Regions from separate parts of the Salmonella sp. FC25216 genome, predicted to be linked through region 2. Evidence: predicted binding sites of a transcription regulator. Region 2 holds the regulator's gene; each other region holds the start of a gene.
What was found. The regulator LexA, encoded in region 2, represses DNA repair genes until DNA is damaged. The targets are predictions, from matches to a motif close to TNCTGTATGTACATACAGNA.
Positions count from the first base shown of each region.

Region 1: a site for LexA is predicted at 1,720-1,739, ahead of uvrB (excinuclease ABC subunit UvrB). Genes of this name have one in related genera too.
Region 3: a site for LexA is predicted at 1,133-1,152, ahead of sulA (SOS-induced cell division inhibitor SulA). Genes of this name have one in related genera too.

Region 1 covers NZ_JBDGON010000005.1:70,855-74,138, forward strand. The annotation lists gene bioC (malonyl-ACP O-methyltransferase BioC) at 1-484, shown strand, start outside; gene bioD (dethiobiotin synthase) at 477-1,163, shown strand; gene uvrB (excinuclease ABC subunit UvrB) at 1,813-3,284, shown strand, end outside.
Region 2 covers NZ_JBDGON010000001.1:698,409-701,692, forward strand. The annotation lists gene dinF (MATE family efflux transporter DinF) at 1-821, opposite strand, end outside; gene lexA (transcriptional repressor LexA) at 995-1,603, opposite strand; gene AC3G3F_RS03215 (diacylglycerol kinase) at 1,712-2,080, opposite strand; gene plsB (glycerol-3-phosphate 1-O-acyltransferase PlsB) at 2,251-3,284, shown strand, end outside.
Region 3 covers NZ_JBDGON010000005.1:266,884-270,167, forward strand. The annotation lists gene ompA (porin OmpA) at 1-245, opposite strand, end outside; gene sulA (SOS-induced cell division inhibitor SulA) at 602-1,111, opposite strand; gene AC3G3F_RS12525 (TfoX/Sxy family DNA transformation protein) at 1,328-1,933, shown strand; gene yccS (YccS family putative transporter) at 1,920-3,284, opposite strand, start outside.

The DNA of each region.
Region 1 (3,284 bases), on a different contig from region 2:
GGCGGATATCGAAGCGATTCCCCATGACGCCGGCATTTTTGACCTGGCCTGGAGCAACCTGGCGGTCCAGTGGTGCGGTGATTTACGCGACGCGTTGAGCGAGTTGTACCGGGTCGTACGGCCCGGCGGCGTGGTGGCATTTACCACGTTGTGCCAGGGATCGTTGCCGGAACTGCGTCAGGCATGGCAGGCCGTCGATAATCGCGCTCACGCGAATAGCTTTTTGCCGGAAGAGGCAATTGACCACGCGCTGCGCGGCTGGCGGGCGTATCGTCATACTCAGGCGATGACATTGTGGTTTGAGGATGCCCTGAGCGCGATGCGCTCGCTCAAAGGAATTGGCGCCACTCATCTTCATGAAGGGCGGGAGTCTGATGTGTTAACCCGCGCCCGGCTTAGAAAAATTCAGTTGGCATGGCCGCAGCGGCAGGGGAAATATCCGCTGACGTACCATCTTTTTATGGGAGTGATTGAACGTGACTAAACGCTATTTCGTCACCGGTACTGATACCGAAGTCGGTAAAACGGTCGCCAGTTGCGCCTTATTGCAGGCCGCAACGCAGTTAGGTTATCAAACCGTAGGCTATAAGCCCGTCGCTTCCGGCAGCGAAATGACAACCGACGGGCTACGCAATAGCGATGCGTTGGCCTTGCAGCGTAACAGCAGCCTGCCGCAACCTTATTCTGCTATCAATCCTTATACTTTTGCCGAGCCTACCTCTCCCCACATCGTTAGCGCCGACGAAGGCCGGACGATAGAGGCGGTGGTGTTATCACGTGGATTGCGAACGCTGGAGGCGCAGGCAGATTGGGTGTTGACAGAAGGGGCAGGCGGCTGGTTTACGCCGCTCTCTGCCACACTGACGTTTGCCGACTGGGTACAGGCGGAGCGGTTGCCGGTGATTCTGGTCGTTGGCGTCAAGCTGGGCTGTATTAATCACGCCATGCTGACGACGCTGGCGGTAAAACAGGCCGGGTTGCCGCTTGCCGGATGGATAGCCAACGACGTACAGCCGCCGGGCGCGCGTCATGGTGAATATCTCGCTACGCTTCGCCGCGTCATACCGGCCCCGCTATTAGGGGAAATTCCGTGGCTGGGCGTTTCCCCCTCTCAGGCTGCAACAGGACAGTATCTTGATCTTAGCCCCCTGGAGCGGGCATAACCTCGCTTAAAAACCGCCTTCTTGCAGGATCAGACGATCCTGCTGTTCTTTCGCCAGACCCTCCTGGCTTCATCCTGATAAAAATGTGCAAAATGTGAGCGTGTACGCATCAGTTTTTCCCGCTACGTTAGCCAATAATCAGCCAAAAATAGCGATAATTTTTTTTTATCGCCCGGCGAAAACGTCCGGCGCTGATTTTGCCAGGCGGCAGGGGATACGGGCTGGAAGCAGTTATCCACTATTCCTGTGGATAACCTTGTGTATTAGAGTTAGAAAACACAACGTAAGCGAGAGGCGACGCGGCCTGCGACTAAATTGGCGCGAAAGACGGCTTGAGAAAATATCCCTTTTTAGACAGCGAGTTATATAAAATCAATGGTTGTAAAGGAAGGGGGAGGCATTGACATAAAACTTTCATCATACGTCTTGACAAATGTTAAAAAAGACTCTGGTCTGGGGATAACCGCATGCTGCTGGAATTTTATTCCGCGACTGTCTACATTTTGCCTCGCGACGGCGTGGGTTATTTGCCGATAGCCACTATACATTAAAGTGTTACTGTTTTTTCATCCAGTATTTTTTATTGGCAATATTCACCGCCAGGAGTAAAATTATACACCTGCCCGCTCACACCTTCAGGTAGCCGCCCATGAGTAAACCGTTCAAACTGAATTCCGCTTTTAAACCTTCTGGCGATCAGCCGGACGCTATACGTCGCCTGGAAGAGGGACTGGAGGACGGGCTGGCGCATCAGACGCTATTGGGCGTAACCGGCTCCGGGAAGACATTCACCATTGCCAACGTCATTGCTGACTTGCAGCGGCCAACGATGGTGCTTGCGCCCAATAAAACCCTGGCGGCGCAGCTCTACGGCGAAATGAAAGAGTTTTTCCCGGAAAACGCGGTGGAGTATTTCGTCTCCTACTATGACTACTATCAGCCGGAAGCGTATGTGCCAAGTTCGGATACGTTTATCGAAAAAGACGCTTCGGTAAACGAACATATTGAGCAAATGCGGTTGTCGGCAACGAAAGCTCTGCTTGAGCGACGCGATGTCGTGGTGGTGGCTTCCGTGTCCGCTATTTACGGGCTGGGCGATCCGGATCTCTATCTGAAAATGATGCTGCATCTGACGGTCGGAATGCTGATTGACCAGCGTGCAATTTTGCGTCGGCTGGCGGAATTGCAATACACCCGTAACGATCAAGCTTTTCAGCGCGGCACCTTTCGCGTGCGCGGCGAAGTGATCGACATCTTCCCGGCTGAATCTGACGACATTGCGCTACGCGTTGAGCTGTTTGATGAAGAAGTGGAACGTCTGTCGCTGTTTGACCCGTTAACCGGGCAGGTAGAGTCAACGGTGCCACGTTATACCATCTATCCCAAAACTCACTACGTGACGCCGCGCGAGCGTATTCTGCAGGCGATGGAAGAGATAAAAGATGAGCTGGCGGACAGGCGTAAGGTCCTGTTGGCGAATAATAAGCTGCTTGAAGAGCAGCGATTAAGCCAGCGCACGCAGTTCGATTTAGAGATGATGAACGAGCTGGGCTACTGCTCAGGCATTGAAAACTATTCCCGCTTCCTGTCGGGTCGTGGGCCGGGCGAACCGCCGCCAACCTTGTTCGATTATCTGCCCGCCGATGGACTGCTGGTAGTGGATGAGTCCCACGTCACGATCCCGCAGATAGGCGGCATGTATCGCGGCGACCGGGCGCGCAAAGAGACGCTGGTCGAGTATGGCTTCCGTCTGCCTTCGGCGTTGGATAACCGTCCGCTGAAGTTTGAAGAGTTTGAAGCCTTGGCGCCGCAAACCATCTATGTTTCCGCCACGCCTGGCAACTATGAGCTGGAGAAATCTGGTGATGAGGTGGTGGATCAGGTCGTGCGACCGACCGGGCTGTTGGACCCGATCATTGAAGTGCGTCCGGTGGCAACCCAGGTGGACGATCTGCTTTCCGAAATCCGTCAACGTGCGGTCATTAATGAACGCGTCCTTGTCACTACGCTCACCAAACGGATGGCGGAAGATTTGACCGAATATCTGGAAGAGCACGGCGAGCGCGTGCGTTACCTGCACTCGGATATTGATACCGTGGAGCGCATGGAAATCATCCGCGA
Region 2 (3,284 bases):
ATCAGTACTGCATTTACCGCGATAATATCGCTGCCCAGCCGCGCGCCTGACACCGTGATTGCGCCAAAACAAAGCTGAAGGAGCAATGAGCGCAGCATGATATCGCGATTGAGCGCCAAAAGACGGCGCACGTTGCCGCGCCAGGCCTGTTTTAGCATATCCAGCGACACGCCGCGGAGATGGAGAACTTTACGCACCATCATGAAGCCGATCAGTAACGTGGCATATTCTGCGATGACCGTCGCCAGGGCGGCACCCTGCACGTTCATATGAAGCCCCATCACCAGCCACAGGTCGAGCGTGATGTTGAGGATATTGCCCACGACCAACAAGATAACGGGTGCCCGCGCATACTGGACGCCTAACAGCCAACCGAGCAGCACCAGATTCGCCAGTGACGCGGGAGCGCTTAGCCAACGAATTTCAAGGAATTGTCTCGCCTGTACCAGGACAGCGTCGTTCCCGCCGACAATATGTAAAGCCAGCTCGATAAGCGGCGTGCGAAATAGCACAATCATCACGCCAGCGCCCAGCGCCAGTAACAACGGCTGAATGAGCGCCCGGGCTAACGCCAGTGGATTTTTGGCGCCAAATGCCTGCGCCGTTAGCCCAGTAGTACTCATACGTAGAAATAGCAGCAGCATGAAAAGAAAGCTGGTGGCAGTCGCTCCCACCGCCACACCGCCCAGATAAACCGGGCTGTCCAGATGACCAATCACCGCCGTATCGACCAGTCCCAGTAAGGGAACGGTGATGTTAGAAAAAATCATCGGCAACGCAAGACGCCAGAGAGCTTTATCAGAAGAGGTAAAAAACGGCATGGAGAAAAGCCTGACAAGGAGTTAAACGAAACGTGCTCATTGCCGGATGGCAGCGTAACACCTTATCCGGCCTACAAATTAATCATTTCAGCAACTGCATTCCCGTAGGCCTGATAAGCACAGCGCCATCAGGACAAGATTGCCGGATGGCGGCGTACAAGGAGATTAAGAGATTACAACCATTCCCCGTTGCGAATAACACCTACCGCCAGCCCTTCAATCGTAAAGCTTTGCTCGCGCAGATCCACCACTATCGGTGTAAACTCGCTGTTTTCCGGCAGCAGCTCCACTTTATTGCCCTGCTTTTTCAGGCGTTTTACTGTCACTTCATCGTCAATGCGAGCGACAACCACCTGGCCATTGCGCACGTCCTGCGTTTTATGTACCGCCAGCAAATCCCCATCCATAATACCGATGTCTTTCATCGACATACCGCTCACGCGCAGCAGGAAATCGGCGCTGGGTTTGAATAAAGAAGGATCGACCTGATAATGGCCTTCAATATGCTGCTGCGCCAGAAGCGGCTCGCCCGCCGCGACACGCCCGACAAGCGGTAATCCGTCCTCTTCTTCCTGTAACAGACGGATGCCTCGCGATGCGCCGGAAACGATTTCAAGCACCCCTTTGCGCGCCAGCGCTTTAAGGTGTTCTTCCGCAGCGTTTGGGGAACGGAACCCCAAACGCTGCGCGATTTCCGCACGCGTCGGTGGCATACCTGTCTGGCTGATGTGATCCCGAATGAGATCAAACACCTCTTGTTGCCTGGCCGTTAACGCTTTCATTCCGCCCCCTGGGTGTATATACAGTCATGCTGTGAGTATATACAGTTAAAGGTGATTTTGGAACCACAAACGGCGCAAAAAACAAGAGATTTATAAAATTTGGAACCTTTATCGAAAATGTGACCATAACAGGATGCCCCAGGTCATCAGGGCAACGAAAATAGACAGCAGTACCGCAGCCGATCCCATATCTTTCGCGCGGCCGGAAAGCTCATGGTATTCAGAACCAATGCGATCAACGACCGCTTCAATAGCGCTGTTGAGGATTTCAACAATCATGATAAGTAAAACGGAACCTATCAATAACACACGGGTAATCGCATCCACATCCAGCCAGCAGGCGATGACGACGCCCAGCAATACCGCGAGGCTTTCCTGGCGAAACGCAGCTTCGTGAGTCCATGCGGCGCGAAATCCTTTCCAGGAATACCCTGCCGCTTTGATAATTCTGGTAAATCCAGTGGTATTATTGGCCATCAAAAGAACCTTTTTACATTATTAACGTCAATGACATTATACGGTTGCCCCGCACGATTCGGACTACCGTAACGCAGCGCGAAGTATGACGGGATACAACAGAAATTCGCTAAACTTTCTGATATCCTTGCAGCGCATTTGCATTATTAACCAGAGGCTTTACATCGTTTATGTCCGGCTGGCCACGAATTTACTACAAATTACTGAATTTACCATTAAGCATACTGGTAAAAAGCAAGTCTATTCCGGCGGAACCCGCTCAGGAATTGGGACTCGATACTTCTCGTCCCATTATGTATGTCTTGCCATACAACTCAAAAGCGGACTTACTGACGCTGCGCGCTCAATGTCTGGCGCACGATCTCCCGGATCCGCTGGAGCCGCTGGAGATCGACGGCGCGCTGTTGCCGCGCTATGTATTTATTCACGGCGGACCGCGCGTCTTTACGTATTACACGCCAAAAGAAGAGTCGGTGAAACTTTTTCACGATTATCTCGATCTGCATCGTAGTAATCCGGCTTTGGACGTGCAGATGGTGCCCGTTTCCGTGATGTTTGGCCGCGCGCCGGGTCGTGAAAAGGGAGAAGAGAACCCGCCTCTACGTATGATGAACGGCGTACAGAAATTTTTTGCCATCTCCTGGCTGGGTCGCGATAGCTTTGTCCGATTCTCGCCGTCCGTCTCATTACGTCGCATGGCTGATGAACACGGCACCGATAAAATCATCGCACAGAAACTGGCGCGCGTGGCGCGTATGCACTTTGCTCGCCAGCGCCTGGCGGCTGTTGGCCCACGCCTGCCCGCCCGTCAGGATCTATTTAACAAACTGCTGGCCTCGAAAGCTATCGCCCGCGCGGTAGAAGACGAAGCGCGCAGTAAGAAAATCTCTCATGAAAAAGCGCAGCAAAACGCCATTGCGCTGATGGAAGAGATCGCGGCGAACTTCTCTTACGAGATGATTCGTTTGACCGACAGGATTTTGGGGTTTACCTGGAACCGGCTTTACCAGGGGATTAACGTGCATAACGCCGAGCGCGTACGCCAACTGGCGCACGACGGGCATGAAATCGTCTATGTGCCCTGTCACCGCAGCCATATGGACTATTTGCTCCTTTCTTATGTGCTGTACCATCAGGGACTGGTTCCGCCGCATATTGCCGCCGGTATCAACCTTAACTTCTGGCCCGCTGGCCCGATTTTCCG
Region 3 (3,284 bases), on a different contig from region 2:
ATACGGCCTAACCAGTCGTAGCCCATTTCAAAGCCAACGTACGGATTAACCTGGTAACCACCAAAAGCACCTGCGCCCAGTTGGTTTTCATGGGTCGGGCCATTGTTAGGAATGAAGCCAGTGTCATGGTACTGAGACCAGCCCAGTTTAGCACCAGTGTACCAGGTGTTATCTTTCGGAGCGGCCTGCGCTACGGTAGCGAAACCAGCCAGTGCCACTGCAATCGCGATAGCTGTCTTTTTCATTTTTTGCGCCTCGTTATCATCCAAAATACGCCATGAATATCTCCAACGAGATAACACGGTTAAATCCTTCACCGGGGGACCTGCTCAATAGTTACTCTACCGATATCTACGGCTTATGCCGAGCACCCCTGGCGATGTAAAGTCTACAACGTAGTTGGAAACTTACAAGTGTGAACTCCGTCAGACATGTGAAAAAAACATGACGAACATACACATCATTTAACACTTTTAGATGATAAATCGTACAGCAAAAATCGCGGAAACCGCTTCTGACAAGCTTTCTCGTAAAAAAAACGTTAGCACTCAAAGGAGATGCAATCGCGTAAAAAAAATTCCAGGATAAATCCTAATTTTACTTAATGATACAAATTAGAGTGAATTTTTAGCCCGGAATGCTGTCTCCTGGGTAAAGCGTGCGCACGTACAGGGCGCATGATAAACCCTACCGCATTGCCTACATTTGCTGCTTCAACCAGGCTGGCATGCTCTTCTTCCGTAAGTTCTTCCGCCAGCCAGCCAATCACTACACTGTAATTTCCTGTACGCAGAGCGCGAATCATTGCCTCCAGCGTATGACGAGGCGCAAGCTGACTAATTTGCATCACTTTCGTTAATGGCAAACCTGCAGACTGTACCCATTCACGGCTGAGTTTTTGCTGCGGCGTGAGCCAGAGCTGCCAACGTGATTGTTGGCCTAACTGCCGGAGTAAAGGCAAAAGCAGGAGTTGCGCCATCATGGGCTGGTCTTCGTGGTAGACAACTTCACTGACCAGCCCTGCGGCGGCATTTTCCGTAGCGGCACGCGCAGTGTTGTGGGGAGTGGTAGAAAATGACGAAGAACGATTTGCATAACCTGAAGTGTACATAATCAATCCAGCCCTGTGAGTTACTGTATATCCATACAGTACCCCTGTAGCGATGAAAGATCAACTCTATTTTCGGAAACTGTCTCGCAATTTTTATTCTTAGTGACGTCAAAAATAAAAATCATCTTGCTCGCGGAGTATAAGTTGCCTATTTTCGTCATTAACGGATCTGTTATTACAAATCATTCTTTTACTTTATGATTTAAAAGGAATTTTATGAGAGCACTCTCTTATGACAGGATCTATAAATCGCAAGAATATTTGGCCTCTCTGGGGACGATCCAGTATCGATCCTTATTCGGCAGCTATAGTCTGACCGTGGAAGATACCGTCTTTGCGATGGTGGCTAACGGCGAGCTTTATCTCCGCGCCTGTGAGCAAAGCGTACCCTATTGTGTGAAGCATCCTCCCGTCTGGCTCACATTTATGAAGTGTGGACGCCCTGTTATGCTCAACTATTATCGGGTGGATGAAAGCCTGTGGCGCGATCAGCAGCAACTGGTACGTTTATCGAAGTATTCTCTTGACGCGGCAATGAAGGAAAAACACAGCCGTATTTTACAGCACAGGCTCAAAGATCTCCCCAATATGACCTTCCATCTGGAAACATTGCTCAATGAGTCAGGGATAAAGGACGAGAATATGTTACGCGTACTGGGTGCAAAAATGTGCTGGCTAAGGTTGCGACAAAGTAATCCTTTGCTGACGGTAAAAGTTCTGTATGCGTTAGAAGGCGCAATTGTTGGCGTACATGAAGCGGCGCTCCCGGCGAGTCGTCGCCAGGAGCTTGCCGATTGGGCTCATTCGCTTACGGCTGGGTAATGGATGTAGAAGACGGCGGTGAAATTTGCCGTTGTAAGCGCCCGATTTCGGGTAGTAAGGCAATGAGCAAACCAATTTGTTGAACAACCAGAGGTTCTTTGCTGTCCGGACGTGTTTCCAGCGACTGAACTCGCTGCTTTAAATCCTCCAGCGCCTGGTGTACTCGCTGTTCGTCTTCAGGTTGATGATGAAGCGCATCATCAACGTAGCAGACCGCGTCATCCAGAAGCCCCAGCACATCCGGATTACTGAGCTTTTCGCGGTGCGCGCCGAGGGCGGAAATATAGCTGGTAAAAGTATGATTGAGGCAAAGCAGCCTGAACGCCGCTTCCCGGGTTTCGGCCTTGACGTCGGGTTCGCTTGACATATTAGAAACCACGGATGCCAGTTCCGCATCGCGGTTGTGCGCGTCGCGCCTGGCAATGCGATAGGTCAGGCGGTTGTCCCGGCCCTGGTGATATTGCTCAAGGATCGCATCAAGGTAGCGGCAATTCGCATCGGTGGCGCGCTGGAGTACCCGGGGAAGATTGCGAAAGCGCCAGTCCGGCCAAATAAAGCTGACCGCAGCCCAGGCGATAGCGCAGCCAATCAACGTGTCGATGACGCGCGGTAACGCTACCTCAAAGCCTTCGCCCAAGAGGTTAAAGCAGAGTAATACCAGCAGAGTGATGAACATCGTCGCATGGGCATACTGTACATTACGGAATGCAAAGAAAAGCACGCCGGTAATCACCAGCAGAACTAACTGTCCTTCAAGCGAAGGAACAAACCATAAAATCGGCAGGCCGATAGCAACGCCTACCAACGTACCGATAATCCTGAGCGCAAGGCGATGGCGGGTCGCGTTATAGTTAGGCTGACAAACGAACAGGCTGGTGAGTAATATCCAGTACCCGTGGCGCATCCCGGTAATTTGAATGAGAGCATAACCCACGCACAATACCAGCGACATGCGTACTGCATGGCGAAAGAGAGCGGACTCTGGGGTAAAATTACGGCTCAGACGCAGCCAGATGTCGCTAAACCCGTGCAGGCTATCATCAGCCAACTGGTTTTCTGACTCATTGCGCGGCATTGCCTGGGCCTGCTCCGACTCGATCGTCGCCAGTTGCGCGTCAATGGCGCGCAGGTTGGTTAATAAGAACCCAAGCGTATTCAACAGTTCCAAAGAAGCGCCGCTGGCGCGCATACGTTCAAGCGCGGCGTCAATGTGGGTAAAGACGCGTTCAAAGCGCGGATCATGCTGATATGGCGTGCGCAGTAAGATACAGCGCGCCAGCTGCGTGCAGGCCTGTGCCTGCATTGACATCAGACGTTGAAAGCGAAACATCACGTCGCTGTGACGAAAGTG